4 regions of the Martinezella sp. CNPSo 3795 genome follow, and region 1 is predicted to be linked to each of the others. Evidence: riboswitches for the same ligand, from Rfam matches in the RefSeq annotation. Region 1 holds a riboswitch; each other region holds the start of a gene.
What was found. Region 1 has a riboswitch for cobalamin ahead of AC13QY_RS14320 (DUF1636 family protein). Riboswitches for the same ligand answer to the same signal wherever they lie in the genome.
Positions count from the first base shown of each region.

Region 2: it holds a riboswitch for cobalamin, as region 1 does, so the genes downstream of both, AC13QY_RS30980 (acyl-CoA thioesterase) here and AC13QY_RS14320 (DUF1636 family protein) in region 1, are expected to answer to the same signal.
Region 3: it holds a riboswitch for cobalamin, as region 1 does, so the genes downstream of both, AC13QY_RS31405 (CbtB domain-containing protein) here and AC13QY_RS14320 (DUF1636 family protein) in region 1, are expected to answer to the same signal.
Region 4: it holds a riboswitch for cobalamin, as region 1 does, so the genes downstream of both, AC13QY_RS21930 (aromatic ring-hydroxylating oxygenase subunit alpha) here and AC13QY_RS14320 (DUF1636 family protein) in region 1, are expected to answer to the same signal.

Region 1 is NZ_JBXSOQ010000004.1:193,512-197,505, forward strand. It holds gene AC13QY_RS14315 (FAD/NAD(P)-binding protein) at 1-973, shown strand, start outside; cobalamin riboswitch at 1,166-1,382, shown strand; gene AC13QY_RS14320 (DUF1636 family protein) at 1,491-1,904, shown strand; gene AC13QY_RS14325 (ABC transporter ATP-binding protein) at 1,915-2,694, shown strand; gene AC13QY_RS14330 (ABC transporter substrate-binding protein) at 2,715-3,674, shown strand; gene AC13QY_RS14335 (FecCD family ABC transporter permease) at 3,738-3,994, shown strand, end outside.
Region 2 is NZ_JBXSOQ010000020.1:49,655-53,648, forward strand. It holds gene AC13QY_RS30970 (carbonic anhydrase) at 1-163, opposite strand, end outside; gene cynR (transcriptional regulator CynR) at 275-1,165, shown strand; cobalamin riboswitch at 1,460-1,670, shown strand; gene AC13QY_RS30980 (acyl-CoA thioesterase) at 1,770-2,609, shown strand; gene AC13QY_RS30985 (LysR family transcriptional regulator) at 2,602-3,483, shown strand; gene AC13QY_RS30990 (DUF1852 domain-containing protein) at 3,519-3,994, shown strand, end outside.
Region 3 is NZ_JBXSOQ010000022.1:36,839-40,832, forward strand. It holds gene AC13QY_RS31395 (alpha/beta fold hydrolase) at 143-1,018, shown strand; partial or broken gene AC13QY_RS31400 (hypothetical protein) at 1,228-1,790, opposite strand; cobalamin riboswitch at 1,976-2,099, shown strand; gene AC13QY_RS31405 (CbtB domain-containing protein) at 2,132-2,344, shown strand; gene AC13QY_RS31410 (CbtA family protein) at 2,358-3,128, shown strand; gene nrdF (class 1b ribonucleoside-diphosphate reductase subunit beta) at 3,307-3,994, opposite strand, start outside.
Region 4 is NZ_JBXSOQ010000008.1:195,168-199,161, forward strand. It holds gene AC13QY_RS21920 (L-threonylcarbamoyladenylate synthase) at 1-444, opposite strand, end outside; gene AC13QY_RS21925 (DUF6656 family protein) at 504-1,121, opposite strand; cobalamin riboswitch at 1,470-1,673, shown strand; gene AC13QY_RS21930 (aromatic ring-hydroxylating oxygenase subunit alpha) at 1,770-3,014, shown strand; gene AC13QY_RS21935 (FAD-binding oxidoreductase) at 3,017-3,994, shown strand, end outside.

The DNA of each region.
Region 1 (3,994 bases):
CTTCGGGCTTCGGCGTGTTCGGGGCGGCCGTTTCGTAGTGGAAAGCGATGGCGCCGCCAATGCGCCTTTCGACATGGTGGTGCTGGCGACAGGCTATGGCATTAGCGATCACGAATTCCAGGCCAGCGATCTCGTGACCGTGCCGACGACGGTGCGGGCGCGCCGTCTCGTGTCGCGACCGCATACGATCCTGCTCGGAAGCGGCCTGCGCGTCGTCGATCGGCTGCTGCAGATGCGTGAGAACGGCTATACGGGGCAGATCACCATTGTTTCGCGGCGAGGCTTTCTGCCGCAGAGCCACACACGCAACAATGCCGATCCGGTTTTCCCTGCCGACGAGATGCCCGGCAAGCTCAGCGAGATCGTCCGCTTCGTCCGCAAGGCTTGCGTCGAGGCGGAGGCGAACGGCCAGAGCTGGCAATCCGTCATGAACGGCTTGCGCAAGCATGCGCGCTCGCTTTGGCGATCTCTGCCAGCCGGGCAGAAGCAGCAGTTCAACCGCCATTTGCGGGCGCTTTATGACAGCCATCGCAATCGGCTTCCCGAGGCGCTGCATGTACGCCTCAATCAGGAGCTTGCCGAGGGCAATACGCTGCTGCGGCGCGGTCATTTTATCCGCCGCACGCCGACCGGGCTGGTTTTGAAGCCGGCTGGCCGGCAGGAGACCGAGCAGCTCTATGCCGACGACGTAATCGATTGTCGGTGCCAGGCGCCGGATTTGAATGCACCCTTGCTGCGTAGCCTCATCGATGCCGGTCTCGCGGTGCCGGACGAGCTTGGCCTCGGTCTCGCCGTGGACGCGACAGGCTCGCTTGAGGTCAACGGGCGTACGACAGACGGGCTTTTTGCGATTGGTCCCCTGGGACTTGGAAGTCTCCCCGACATCGATCTGGTGCCTGAGATCGTGACGCAGGCCTATGCGGCGGCAGAGAGCGTCGCGGAGCGTTTTCATCCTCAGTGCAAGGCGGTCTGACAGCCCTGCGGTTTCTTTCATTCTGGATCGCGATTGAGTGCTGCCGCATATGCATATCGCAGTTGCGGCCTCGAGCGGAGATAATGGCTTGTCATTTGTTATGTAATAACGTAACGATTGCCTACTCAGGCCGAAGCTCCAGGACAAATGAAAGCGCATATGACATCCCCGTTGCCCGCATCCGCTTTCTATGACATGAATACCGCCGATGGTGCTGCTTTCGGATCGATCCGGATGGCGGCTGAAAAGGGAACACGGTGCGGATTACCCATCAGGGGCCAAGACCGTGGCTGCCCCCGCAACTGTAAGCGGAGAGCGCGTTCGCAATATGCCACTGGCGTCAAGCCGGGAAGGCGCGAACGAGTTGTGACCCGCGAGCCAGGAGACCTGCCATCGACGATATCAACCGCAACGGACGGGGTGTTCCGATGGAAAATCAGTGGTTGGGCGAGGGCGCCGCTGCGTCCGCTGGCCCCATCTTGACTGTGCCTCCGGCGAAATCTCCGGGAGGCATCTCATGGATAATACAAAAGAGGCGACGCACCGGATCACCGTGTGCACCAACTGCCGTCATGTCGGCAAACCGTGCCGGCCGGGCCTCGAACTCCTGAAACATCTGCAGATGGCGATCTCCCAGGCTGACGCCGCACTCGCAGATGATTTCAGCCTGGAGGGCAGCGTCTGTATGGCGGGCTGCGAACGGCCGTGCACGGTCGCTTTCCAGGCCACGCCAAAGTCGACGTACCTCTTCGGTGACATCGAGGATGCGAGCGATATCGGTGCGCTCGTCTCCTTCGCGAAGCTTTATCGGGATCGCCCCGATGGGCTGACCCGCGAAAGCGAACGCCCGAGAGCGCTGGCAGGCAAGACCCTCGCGCGCATTCCCGCCGCCATCGTATCAGCCGAACGCCAGCTGGTCGTATTGCAATAGGAGCCGGGTCATGTCCGAACGAAGCGCACGACTGGAAGCAGACGGCATCAGCTGGGGTCCCCAGAAGGGAATGCCGATCATCAGTGGCATCACGCTATCAGTCGAGGCCGGCGCCCGGCTTGCGATCATCGGTCCGAATGGAGCCGGCAAGTCGACCTTGCTGCGCTGCCTCTATCGCGGCCTCAAGCCGCAGCGAGGTTCGGTGCGTCTCGACGGCATCGATCTTTGGTCCATAGGTCCGCGGGAGGCGGCGCAGCGCATCGCCGTCGTGCCGCAGGAGACGCCAGGTGATTTTCCCTTCAGCGTGCGGGACGTGGTGTTGATGGGCCGCATCCCGCACCGCAAGGGCATGGCACGCTGGAGCGATCGCGACCATGAGGTCACGACCAAGGCGCTTGCCCGTCTGGAACTGGAGTCTTTGGCACAGCGGCAATTCGCGTCGCTGTCGGGTGGTGAGAAGCAACGGACGCTGATCGCCCGCGCCTTGGCACAGGAGCCGGAACTCATCATCCTCGACGAGCCGACCAATCACCTCGACATCCGCCATCAGCTCGAGATTCTTGAGCTACTCAAGAGACTCGGCCCGACGATCATCACGACGCTGCACGATATCAATCTCGCTGCTGATTTTGCGACGCAGATCGCCGTCATGGATTGCGGGCGGCTTATGGGCCACGGCGAACCTGCCGAAGTCCTGACTGTGGAGCATGTCTCGAACGCTTTCAGGGTTGGTACGCGGCTGCATCACACCGACGGCGGCCCGCAGCGCTTTTCCTTTTCCCTTCGATAATACGATCATTGGAGTTATTCATGTTTTCTCGCATGTCCCTGTCTGCCGCGGCCTTGCTTATCGGAAGCCTGTTTGCGGGCACGACGCTCGCCGAGCCTGTCACCGTGCGCAGCTGCAATCGCGATGTGACCTTCGACAAAGCGCCGGAGCGGGCCGTTTCCAACGACGTCAACCTGACCGAGATGATGTTGGCGCTGAAGCTACAGGACCGCATGGTCGGCTATACCGGCATTTCCGGCTGGAAGACGCTGGATGAGAAGCTGCGTGACGGCGTGAGGGAACTGCCGGAGCTGTCGCCGAAATATCCGAGCAAAGAGGTGCTGCTCGGCGCCAATGCGGATTTCTTCTTTGCCGGCTGGAACTACGGCATGAAGGTCGGCGGCGAGGTAACTCCGGAAACGCTCGCCCCCTTCGGCATCAAGGTCTATGAGCTGACCGAATCTTGCATCTTCGTCATGCAGAAGAACAAGCCGACCATGGACGACATGTTCGTGGATCTCCTCAATCTCGGCAGGATCTTCCGCGTCGAGGACAGGGCGGAAGCGCTGGTCGCCGGCTATCGCAAGCAGCTTGGCGAGGTCCAGGCGAGGATCGGTCATGTCGCCAAGCCGACCAGCGTTTTCGTCTATGACTCCGGTGAGGAAAAGCCGTTCACATCGGGGCGCTACGGCATTCCGACTGCCTTGATCGAGGCTGCCGGCGGCGTCAATGTGATGGACGACGTCGAGAAGAGCTGGACTGAAGTGTCCTGGGAGCCGGTCATCGAGAAGAACCCTGAAGTGATCGTCATCGTCGATTACGGCCAGGTCACTGCCGCCCAGAAGATCGCCTTTCTCAAGGGCAATCCGGCCTTCAGGAATATCGATGCCGTGAAGAATGACCGCTTCGTCGTGCTGCCCTATGTGGAGGCGACGCCGGGGCCGCGCAACATCGAGGCCATCGCCACGCTGGCCAGGGCCTTTCACCCGAGCGCCATGTAATCGTCTGCAATGCCGATCCGCACCAGTCGATCATGGGGCGGATCCCTTCCTCAAGTTTCAAGCATGCGCCTCAATCTCTCCATCCTCATCCCCTTGCTCGCCATAGGCTTCATTCTGTCGATCACCGCCGGTGTTTCGCTCGGTTCGGCATCCATTCCGTTCTCCACCGTCTGGTCGATTGTCGGCAACAGACTGCATGTTGGTGCCTTTCCGGCCACCTGGTCCAGCGGGCAGGAAAGCATCGTCTGGGACGTCCGTTTTCCGCGCGTCGTTCTGGCGGCGCTCGTCGGGGCGGGGCTTGCCATCACCGGCGCCGTCCT
Region 2 (3,994 bases), on a different contig from region 1:
CCGGCTCGCGCTGGGTAACCAGTTCAGGCACCAGGCGGCTGTCCGAGCAGGAAATGAACAGAGCCCGCGGGTTCTGCTGATTTGCCAGATCCTTGAACAGCTTAACCCGTTCAGGAAAGGCCTCCCTCTGGAACTTCAGAAAGCCGTCAATAATGTCTTTCATCGCTGCAATCTCCGTGTCTCGATCTGTTGATATGAAGGCTACGGAAGGCATGGCATAATGTAAAAGTCTCGTTTATTATGAGGTGGATTAGATAATCTTATAGGTTTTGACATGCTCGCCCGACAGGTTCGTTATTTTCTCGCAGTCGCGGAGCATCAGAGCTTCACACGGGCCGCAGAGGCCCTGCATGTCTCGCAACCGGCGCTTTCGCAGCAGGTCAGGTTGATGGAGGAAAGCCTCGGCGTGCAATTGTTCGACCGATCGGGGCGCACGACCCGATTGACGGATTCCGGAGAGGTCTATCTGCAATACGTGCGCCGCGCATCGCAGGAGTTTCGGGAAGCCAAGCGCGCTATCCACGACGTGAGCGATCTCAGCCGTGGTACGTTGCGCGTTGCAGTGACGCCAACGTTCACGACATATCTGGTCGGCCCTCTCGTCGAGGCGTTCCACAGTCGTTACCCGAACATCTTCCTCAACGTGCGGGAGATTTCCCAGGAGCATATGGAGGAATTGCTTCTCGCTGATGAGGTCGATGTCGGAATCGCGTTTTCCGGCACACTGACACCGGACATCGATCTGGACCCCCTGCTGGTGGAGACCCTCGCCCTGGTCGTCAGCACCGGGCATCCTCTGGCGAGTGAAACGTCAATCGGACTACAGGCCCTGAGCACCGAGTCATTGGTGCTACTCAGCGCGGAGTTCGCTACGCGCGAACAGATCGATCGCTTCTGCCGCCAGCACGATATTCACCCGAAAGTACAGATAGAGGCCAACTCGATTAGTGCGGTGATCGAAATCGTCCGCAGAACGAGGCTGTCGACACTCTTGCCCGCAACAATCGCATTCGCCCATCAGGACCTGGTCGCCGTTGCGCTTGATCCCGTGCGCTTGCAGCGGACCGCTGTTCTGATGCAACGTAAGGACGCTTACCGAAGCGCGGCGGCGCTGGTCTTTGTTGGGTTGGCTAAGGAAGTGGCGGCTGAAATGGAGGGGCAGTGACAAAAATCATGGCTTGGATCTCTAAGCCATTGATGAAAGTGTACTTCTGACCTGTAAGGGCTGGCACCAGTAGAGGCTCGTAAGTTCGGCTCCTTTCAAGGCGGTCGTCCTGAGAATTGTAGGCCTGTCTGTTCGCTCTTGTTTCTAAAATGGTTTTACGGTGCGTTCGGGTCACTGTAGGGTGCACCCTTTGCCAATAAAGTCAGACATTGGCTTCGCGTTCTACCCCAATAAACCATGTACCAAGTCATATAAAGATGTCGTTATATGGTTGACGGCTGCGCTCTCGCCAAGGCATGGTGTGCCCGTCGTGGTTCTGCGGATGTCGAAATCCGGAGCTAAGAGGGAATTTGGTGACGATGTGTCATGCATCCATACCGGAGCTGCCCCCGCAACTGTAGGCGGAGAGTTGTCGTTCAACATGTCACTGAGGAAGACGCCTCGGGAAGACGAACGTCAGCGATGACCCGCAAGCCAGGAGACCTGCCGCGATAGATAACGTCCACGGGCGGGGTGTCCCGGTGTGCCGCTTTGCGCGATCGGCATGCCCTGCCGTTCGCCCTGCGTCATGCGTCCGCCCCGTCTCAACCTGATGGAAGTGCGGATGACACCGACGATCAAAACAACTGGCCAGCAAGCGCTGGCGACCAGTCTCATAGACATCGTTTTTCCCGGAGATACGAACCATCACGGAACGCTGTTTGGCGGAGCTGGCCTTGCTTTCATGGACCGCGTCGCATTCATAGCGGCCAGCCGCTTCGGACGCGTCCCCTTCGTGACGGCCTCGTGCGAGCGCATCGATTTCAAGCAGCCGGCACGTGTCGGCCACATCGTTGAATTTTCGGCGATACCGGTCAGAGCCGGACGTCGGTCTCTGACGGTCGAGGTGGAGATGTTCGCGGAGACAGTTGTAGGGCATCAGCGACATGCCTGCACTCGCGGCATCTTTAATATGGTGGCAATTCCCGAAGGCCAGGGGGCCGGCGATTTCTTCCTGCGGGAACTCCTGCCCATGGAGACGCCGCTTTCGACGGCGGGCGTCAAGATGGTGGATATCGTTTTTCCGGATCAGGCAAACAGTGTCGGGCGGATGTTCGGGGGCGAGGCCATCTCCTTCATGACGAAGGCCGCCTTCGTGGAAGCATCGCGCTACTCCGGCAAGCTGGTGGTCCTGGCATCATCCGAGCGTGTCGACTTTGCGAGACCCATTGAGATCGGGGAGATCGTCGAGGCGGAGGCACGTATCGAACGTGTGGGTCACAGCTCGATGCTTGTTGAGACAAAGCTCTGGTCGGAGAATCTGCTTACAGGCGAAAGATCCATTACCGCCACTGGATTCTTCAACATGGTGGCGGTCGGCGAAGACAGCCGGCCGATTAACATACGCGAGGCCGCCCCAGCGGTAGAACTCTCCCGAAGCGAGGACGGGTACGCTCATGCTTGACCGTCAGCATTTATCGATCCTGCTCGAAGTGGATCGCCTGGGAAGTCTGACCGCAGCCGCGGAACGGCTGAACGTGACCCAGTCCGCGCTCAGCCATACGATCCGAAAGCTCGAAGACCGCTATGGCGTGGCGATGTGGGAGAAGGACGGTCGCAATCTCCGTCTCACACAGGCCGGCCGCTACGTCGTCTCGGTGGCGCAGCGTGTCCTGCCGCAGATCGAGAGGGCCGAACATGTCCTGACGGACTATCGTCAGGGGCAGCGAGGTTCTTTGAAGATCGGTATGGAATGTCATCCATGCCATCAATGGCTGATGGGGGTTACAAAACCCTACCTCGTGGACTGGCCTCAGGTAGACCTGGAGCTGACGACCTCATTCGCAGCCGGCGGTGTGTCAGCGCTGATGGTCCACGAGATCGACATCCTGATCACTCCGGATCCGATAGAGGCACCGGGTATCCTGTATGTGCCGGTGTTCGACTATGAGCTCGTGCTCGCCGTACCGAGCGATCACAGGCTGGCGAGTAGGGACTATGCCGACCCGATGGATCTCACCCATGAAACGCTCCTGACCTACCCTGTTCCGCCGCAGAGGTTGGACGTGTTCACGCAATTCCTGGTGCCCGCCAATTGCAGTCCGCGGCACCACCGCAATATCGAGACAACCGAGATGATGCTCCAGCTGGTGGCGGCAGGCCGTGGCGTCAGCGCCATCCCGGACTGGCTGGTGCGCCAGGAGGCAGCAACGCTTGGCGTTCGCCCGGTGCGGATCGGCCGGACGGGGATCCACAAGAGCATTCATCTCGGCCTGAGACGTGGGGAAGAGGCCATCGATTTCATTGCGGGCTTTCTCACGGCGTCCAGGGGGGCGTGAGGGTCTCGCATCCCAAGCATGAGAGTCGCTCATGATTGCGTGAAATCAAATCAATTTTTCTTCGTCAAAGGCTCGGACATAAGGGATGTGCATACCAACGGCAGAATCCTGCAGTACTCACGGGTCAAAAGGCGAGAGAAGCGATGAGAGCGATGAAGGAGAAACAAAGCGACCCTTCTTTCACTTCGGATGTCACGGATGATGATGCACCGGACGCGGGATTTCGCTTCGTCCTCAAGAGTATTCCCTTCGATGAGAACTACCTTCCGGCAGCCAACACGCGCATAACGACCAATTTCGCGAACCTCGCCAGGGGAGCAGGCCGCCAGGAGAATCTTCGCAACACCCTGACGATGATCGACAACCGCTTCAACGCCCTGGTTCATTGGGACAATCCTACAGGAGATCGATATTCCGTCGCCCTCGACATCATCTCGGTTGAGCTTGTGACCGATGCCCGAGACCGGCCCGACGCCTTCCCTCTGATAGAGATCCTGAAGACGACGATCAT
Region 3 (3,994 bases), on a different contig from region 1:
CGGTGCTGGAATTTCATGGCTGCGGCCTTCGACGTGCGGGCGTCACCGCCCAGGGCATCAACCAAGGTGGCGCTGTAATGTTCCATTCACCGGAACCAAGCGCCGGCCCTATGTGTTGCTTAGTCGAACCAGGAGTATCGTCATGCCGCACCTCGACATTCGCGACCTGCAGATTGCGTTCGACGAATCCGGAGCACGCGGCGGCTATCCCGTTCTCCTGTTGCATGGATGGCCCGACGACGCCTCCACTTGGAAGGCTGTGTCGTCAAACCTGCAGGACCGAAACCTTCGCCTCATTGCGCCTTACCTTCGCGGCTTCGGCGGAACCGTTTTCCGGAACGACAAGGCGTTGCGCACCGCGAACGGCGCGGTTCTCGCAATGGATGCGATCGCCCTCATGGACGGTCTCGGCATCGAGAGGTTCTCCGTCGTCGGTCACGACTGGGGCTCGAATATCGCCGAAGCTCTTGCCATTGGATGGCCGGACCGGGTCGATAGGATGGCGCTTCTTTCCTCGCTACCGCGCATGGGCGGACTGAAGATGCCGCCCTTCCGGCAGGCGCAGCGCTATTGGTATCATTGGTTCATGGCAACGAAGCGCGGCGCCGACGCAATCAAGAAGGATCCGCACGGCTTCGCGCGGCTTCAATGGGAAAACTGGAGCCCCGACGGCTGGTTCGACGAGGAGACGTTCGCCGCCGTATCGAAATCCTTCGACAATCCGGACTGGGTAGCCATTACCCTCCACAGCTACAGAGTTAGGTGGGGCGAAGCCGAGCCCGATCCGCAAAGCGTCTGGCTCGAAGACCGTATCAGGGAGACGCGATCCCTTTCTCTCCCCACGGTTTATTTTCAGGGCATGGATGACGGTGTCAATCCGCCGGAATTGTCAGAAGATCTGCACAAGAAGTTTTCCGGTCCCTTCGACCGGATTGTCCTTCAGAACGTCGGGCACTTCCCACAGCGGGAGGATCCGGAAACGGTGGCTCGGGAGCTCTCGATCTTCCTTAAAGGGTGAAACCCGTTCACTCCGCGCGAACGCGGCCGATCAGACTTCTTGGGGACAGAACAAGATTAGTGCGAAATCCTGCGCTCTAAGAGGAATGCCGTTGGCCGTGCCGATCAATGGAACATTATTCCGCTCGATCAAGTGGCAGGAGCCGCATTTCCGGTTGGCCGGGCGCAAGCACCGCCGGGAGAAATCAAACGATAGATGTTCGCGGCTTGCTAGCGCGCCAAATGTAACACCGGCCTGACGACGAGAATGCGGGCAATCGCCGCAACGCCGTTCAAGCACACCAAGCCGGCGGCAGCCACTAGATTGATCAGCACGACCTTTGCGATGATGGATAAGGAAAAGGCACCGTCTCCAGAAGGAAGAAATGCCGTGGCGGCAAAAAGGATGCCTTCGTAAGCGACCAGTGCGGCAGCGAAAGCCGCAGCCCAAGCGAGGAAGCTGCAGATTTGACCCGCGCGACAAGCGTGGCTGCCAGGAACGCCGCCAGGGCTGCGAAGCCGATGGCGATGCCCCATGCATAGCTGTCCCAATTACGCGGATAGCCAAGAATAAAATACCCAACCATCTGGTTGGCTAACCAGGCGAGCAGCACAGCAGTGAAAGCCATCCGGCGCGGCAGCATGATTACTGAGACAGTAGCCAATGCCACAAAAGGCGTGATGCAGGCAAAAACCGTGCTGAGGGCGACACTGGCACCGGCGATGATCAGTACCCAGGCAGCTGCAAAGGCCGGCGCGGAGGCACGTAGCGGAAACTGGCGGCGGTTGATCATCTCGAGTCACCCGATGAAACGTCGATGACGATTTATATCGCAGCTTCCGGCAAAAATCCAATCCGACGCGGCAATGCGGACGCGCGCAAAATTAGAAAATCAATGGCGTACAGCGTCTCTGCCCAATACTACAAGCGCCCTTCTTAAGCTGCCGATATTGACACTCCGCCAGCCTTGGTCTCATGGTGGTCTTGCATCTTCAAGGTCGAGGAAGCCGGTGAAAATCCGGCGCGGTCGCGCCACTGTAAGAGATGCGGCCCTATGGGGCTGTATCGCGAGCCAGACCCTCAACCTGAATAGGCATGTACCAACCCAGGACGCGCAATCCCCAGGAGTTCACCATGACAAGCGCTGCTTTCGCACCAACCGTTTCACCTGCTCTTCCCATACCATTGCGGGATATTGTCCCGTGGGCAATTTTTGCTGGCCTTCTCTGCCTGCTGGCGATTTACTTTGTCGGCGCCGAAGAAGGCGCAACGTCAATCATCCATGGCATGTATGTCCATGAATGGGTGCATGACGGTCGCCATCTGCTCGGTTTTCCCTGCCACTAAGAGGGACCTTTAAATGGTAAGAGATTTACTCGTTCGCGGGATGCTTGTCGGCATCATCGCCGGACTTATCAGTTTTGGCTTTTTGAAGCTCTACGGAGAACCGCAGGTAGACCGTGCGATCGCTTTTGAATCGCAGATGGATGAGGCAAAGGCGAAAGAAGAGATGGCTAAGGGCATGGCCATGCCATCTGAAGAGCCGGAACTCGTCAGCCGACCGATGCAGGCCAGTTGGGGCCTATTGACGGGCGTCATGGTCTACTGCACGGCTTTCGGCGGATTGTTCGCACTGACCTTCGCGTTTTCCTACGGACGCTTTGGTGGCACGGCCTCCCCACGGGTTTCTGCCGCCCTGGTTGCCCTGACGGGTTTCATTTCGGTCTATCTCGTGCCGAATATCAAGTATCCGGCAAATCCGCCATCGATCGGCAATCCTGAAACGATCGCTCCTCGAACCGAACTTTACTTCGGCATGATCCTGATCTCCGTCATCAGCATGATCTTCGCAGCAAAACTTCGCAGCGGCTTGATAGCTCGTTGGGGAGCCTGGAATGCGACGTTTATCGTAACCGCCGTTTACTTTGCGGTTGTCTTTCTCGCTGGACAGCTTCTGCCAGGGATCAATGAAGTTCCGGAAGGCTTCCCGGCCGATTTGCTCTGGAAGTTCCGCGTCGCGTCGATGGTTGCTCAGATACTGATGTGGGGCACATTAGGCCTTGTGTTCGGCGCAGTCGTCGAGCGCATTGTTCCGACATCACGCGCGTCGGGTCGTTTGGCCATTCATTGAAACGTGCGACCGGCCGCTCACCCTTGTGTGGCCGGTCACGCTATATCGCGAAAACGGGCCAAGAGGACCATAGTCTCCCTTGTCCTGGATCCGCCGATTCATCGGTAAATCGAAATATCCCGCCTCAATTTGCTTGATCGATGCAACCTTCGACTGGATGGCGGACTTAAAGCGCTGCTCAGAAATTCCAATCCTCATCCTCTGTGGCGACCGCCTTGCCGATCACATAGGACGAGCCCGAGCCAGAAAAGAAGTCGTGGTTCTCATCCGCATTCGGCGACAACGCCGAGAGGATGGCCGGGTTGACCTTGCAGGCTTCGGCGGGGAAGAGCGCCTCGTAGCCGAGGTTCATCAGCGCCTTGTTGGCGTTGTAATGCAAGAACTTCTTGACGTCTTCTGTTAGCCCGACGCCGTCATAGAGCGCTTCGGTATATTTAGCCTCGTTGTCATAAAGCTCCAGCAGAAGATCGAAGGCAAAGTCCTTGATCTCCTGGCGTTGCTCGTCCGAAAGCCGCTCAAGCCCGCGCTGAAATTTGTAGCCGATGTAATAGCCATGCACGGCTTCGTCGCGGATGATGAGGCGGATCATATCGGCTGTGTTGGTGAGCTTGGCGCGGCTCGACCAGAACATCGGCAGATAGAAGCCGGAATAGAACAGGAAGCTCTCAAGGAAGACGCTCGCGACTTTCTTCTTCAAGGGATCGCCAGAGGCATATTGCTCGATGATCAGCGTAGACTTCTTCTGTAGGAATTCGTTCTCCTCCGACCAGCGATAGGCATCATCGACATCGGGCGTCAGGCAGAGCGTCGAAAAGATCGAGGAATAGGAGCGCGCGTGCACCGCTTCCATGAAGGAGATGTTCGAC
Region 4 (3,994 bases), on a different contig from region 1:
CTTGCCCGAAGTATTGGCGCTCGGCGCAGCAAGCGGTCTGTCGAAGGCGCGGATCAGATCGCCGGCAAAGCCTTGCGGCACGCGGATGCCGACCGTGTCGAGCCCGGCAGTCGCCAGCGGATGGATGCCGCTGTCGGGTTTGAGCGGTAGCACCAGCGTCAGCGGGCCGGGCCAGAAAGCTTCCGCCAATTTACGGGAGATAGGATCGAAGACCGCATAGCGTTCGGCCATGGCGAGATCGCTCATATGGCAGATCAGCGGATTGAAACGCGGACGACCCTTCGTCTCGTAGATCCGGGTAATCGCGGCGGGATTGGTGGCATCGGCGGCAAGACCATAGACCGTCTCCGTCGGCAGCCCGATCGGCAGACCCTCTGCGAGAGTCGCTGTCGCGACTTCGATCGCCGTTTGCGGATGTTCGAGAATGTCTATGTGTCGTGCCATGGCCTGCCTGCTTGCAGTTCAGGCCGTTTCTTATGCTCTTCGAGTTTTCGGATCAATCGTCAAAGCTGGCGAATAATGTCGCGAAGCTGCTCGTTGCGCGCGCCGAGGAGAAGAACATTGCGGATGGCGATCTGCGGATCGTGGGTATGGAACAGCACGCCGTTGCCTCTGACGTCGCGATTGATCGTCAGCTTCTTGTCTTCCGCTTGCCTGTCCGGATGGATGGCGACGGCGAAATACATCCGCGAATATTTGAGGCTGATGTCCTCGAAGAAATTCTCTTCCTGGCCGATGCGGGCAAAGAAATTGGCGATATAGAAAGCCCAGTTCACGTCCTCATAATGCGCGAACTGCGTCCGCGCCGCGGTGACGTGACAATAGCCGAGATGCGGCGTGTCCTTCAGCGTGTGGTGAAAGATGAGCTTCGGAAAGCGAATGGACTTGTGGAAGCTGTTGAGCCGGTCATGGGTCTTTTCGCCGGCATCCCTGAGCTTCTGTGCCGTGCGCACAGCCACCTGCTCATGGGTAAGATATTCCCGCTCTTCCGCCAGCCAATGTGGCCTGTTGCGGTTGATGCGGCCGGTGCGCAGGAATTCGCTGTAGCCCGTCGTCGATACCGGTGGCGCCGGTTCGGGCTCGGCGGGCTTCCCAGCGTCGAAATATCTGAGTTTGGCCATGCCGGATCTCGCTATAAAACTCTTCGCGACATGATGGACTATGGAGCTTGAGCCGAGCTTGATCGCGCGCTGGACCGAAGGCCCCCGATGGCGGCTCTGCGGCGCTCTCCGCCGCGCAACTAGTCTTCCGATTATCGGCCGTTTGCGGACCTGTCGCAATCAGGATAAAGCGTCATTGGTCGAACGCACATGCGATGCTCGCAGCATCTCCAATGCAAGCGCCCAAGCGATTGAATTGCCAGTCAATATTCTCACGGCACGCAACCGTCCCGGCGTCCCGTTTCGCCTGTCGTCAATTTCGGAGCCGATGTCGCATTGCAGCGCAGCGGCTGGCGGAGCCGGGAGCTATGATGCCATCAATCTCAAGGTGCCGTCCGCTAGGGAGACGGAGAATTGGGAAGCCGGTCAAAATCCGGCGCTGCCCCCGCAACGGTGGTGGAGTGAGGCATGGCGGATAAAGCCACTGGGTCGATCGACCTGGGAAGGTGCCATGGGGCTCTGGAAACAGGGCCGCTCCAGAGCCCGGAAACCAGCCTTGGGCACATAGGTTTACTGACCGCGGCGGGTGGTCGGGACATTGCTTTTGGCCGCTCCCAATCGGCCGTGCATGTCCTTTGCCCGCCTCCTGGTACTGCTAAGGATAGGCAAATGGACATCGGCAGCAAAGTTCTGCGGCAACTGAAGAACCACCGGACGGGTTTCAGTCTGGAGCAACCCTTCTACACCGATCCGGATTACTTCATGCTCGACATGGAGACGATCTACTATCGCGATTGGCTCTTCATCGGCCATGATTGCGAAGTGCCGCGTGCGGGCAATTACTTCACCGTCCAGATCGGCGATTATCCCGTCGTCATCGTCCGCGGCCGCGATCAGGTCATCCGCGCCTTCCACAATAGCTGTCGCCATCGCGGCTCACGCGTCTGCACGACGGAGCGCGGCTCCTCGGCAAAGCTCGTCTGCCCCTATCACCAGTGGACCTACGAACTTGACGGCTCGCTGCTCTTTGCCCGCCAGATGGCGGAGGATTTCGACAAGAGCCAGTATTCGCTGAAGCCGGTTCACTGCGAAAGCGTCGGCGGCTACATCTTCATCTGCCTCGCGCAGAACGCTCCCGATTTTGCCCCGGTTCGCGCGACGATCGAGCCCTACATGGCGCCGCACCGCATCAGCGAAGCCAAGGTCGCCTTCCAGAGCACCATTATCGAAAAGGGCAATTGGAAGCTCGTCTGGGAAAACAACCGCGAATGCTACCATTGCGCGGCCAATCACCCGGAACTTTGCCGCACCTTCCCGGAGGCTCCGACCGTCACCGGCGTGCAGGGCGCGATGAACGACCCCGTTATCGCTGAACACTGGCAGCGCTGCGAAGCTGCCGGCCTGCCGAGCGAGTTCAAGATCTCGCCGGATGGACAGTTCCGCGCCGCCCGCATGCCGCTGATCGAAGGGGCCGAGAGCTACACCATGTCCGGCCAGAATGCCGTCAGGCGGCCGCTTTCATCTGACGTGACGATCAACGGCATCGGCACCATGCTGCTGTTCCACTACCCGACGACGTGGAACCACATGCTCGGCGACCACGCGATTTCCTTCCGTGTCCTGCCGATCAGCGCCGAGGAAACCGCCGTCACCACGAAGTGGCTCGTCCATAAGGATGCCGTCGAAGGTGTCGACTACAATCTGGAAGAGCTGACCCACGTCTGGACCGAAACCAACGATCAGGACCGCCGCATCGTCGAGGAAAACGCCTTCGGCATCCGCTCGCCGGCCTATGAGCCCGGTCCCTATTCGGAGGTCCATGAAGGGGGAGTCATGCAGTTCGTCGAATGGTACACGACGTTCATGATCAACCGGCTGCAGGGCGACCAGGCCAAGCTGTCTGCGGTTGCCTGAGTATGAACATGACCGTCTCCTACCCGCATCGACACCTCGACCAGATGCAGCCCTGGAACGACAGGCAGCATGTGCTCGAATGCCTCTCGGTCACGCCCGAAGCGCCCGACGTGATGACCTTCACGTTCCGCTCGGACAAGGACAACTGGTTCCGCTATCTGCCGGGACAGTTCGTGACGCTGGAGCTGCCGACGGCTCCGGAGCCGGTCATGCGCACCTATACGCTGTCGTCGACGCCGTCGCGGCCCTTCTCGGTCGCCGTGACGGTGAAGGCGCAGAAGGACAGCATCGGCACGCGCTGGATGTTCGAGAACCTGAAGCCCGGCATGCGCATCAAGGCTTTCGGCCCGCTCGGCGATTTCAGCCATATCCGCCATCCCGGCGAGAAATATCTCTTCGTCTCGGCCGGCTCCGGGATCACGCCGATGATGTCGATGACGCGGTATATGTCCGATATCGCACCATTGTCTGATATTACCTTTGTCAACTGTTCGCGCAGCCCGACGGATATCATCTTCCGCTCCGAACTCGAATATCTCGCCCGCTTCATGCCGAGCCTCAACCTCGGCTTCATCGTCGAGGGCTGCGGCCGCACCGATCTCTGGTCGGGTTTGAAGGGCCGCATCGACAAGGCGAAGATCGGTCTGCTGGCGCCGGATTTCATGGACCGGACGATCTTCTGCTGCGGCCCGGAAGTCTTCATGGACGCCGTGCGCTCCATGCTCGAAGCCCATGGCTTCGACATGTCGCGCTACCATCAGGAAAGCTTCCAGCCGGCCAATGCGGCGACACCGCTCGCAGAAGTTTCCGATGATGCATCGGGCGAGGCGGCGACCACGATCCGTTTCACCATGGCGGGCAAGGATGTGGCCTGCGCAGCGGGACAAACCGTGCTTCAGGCGGCCCGTGGCGCCGGCGTGCGCATCGGTGCCGCCTGCGAATCCGGTCTTTGCGGGACATGCCGGGTCATGAAGCTCTCC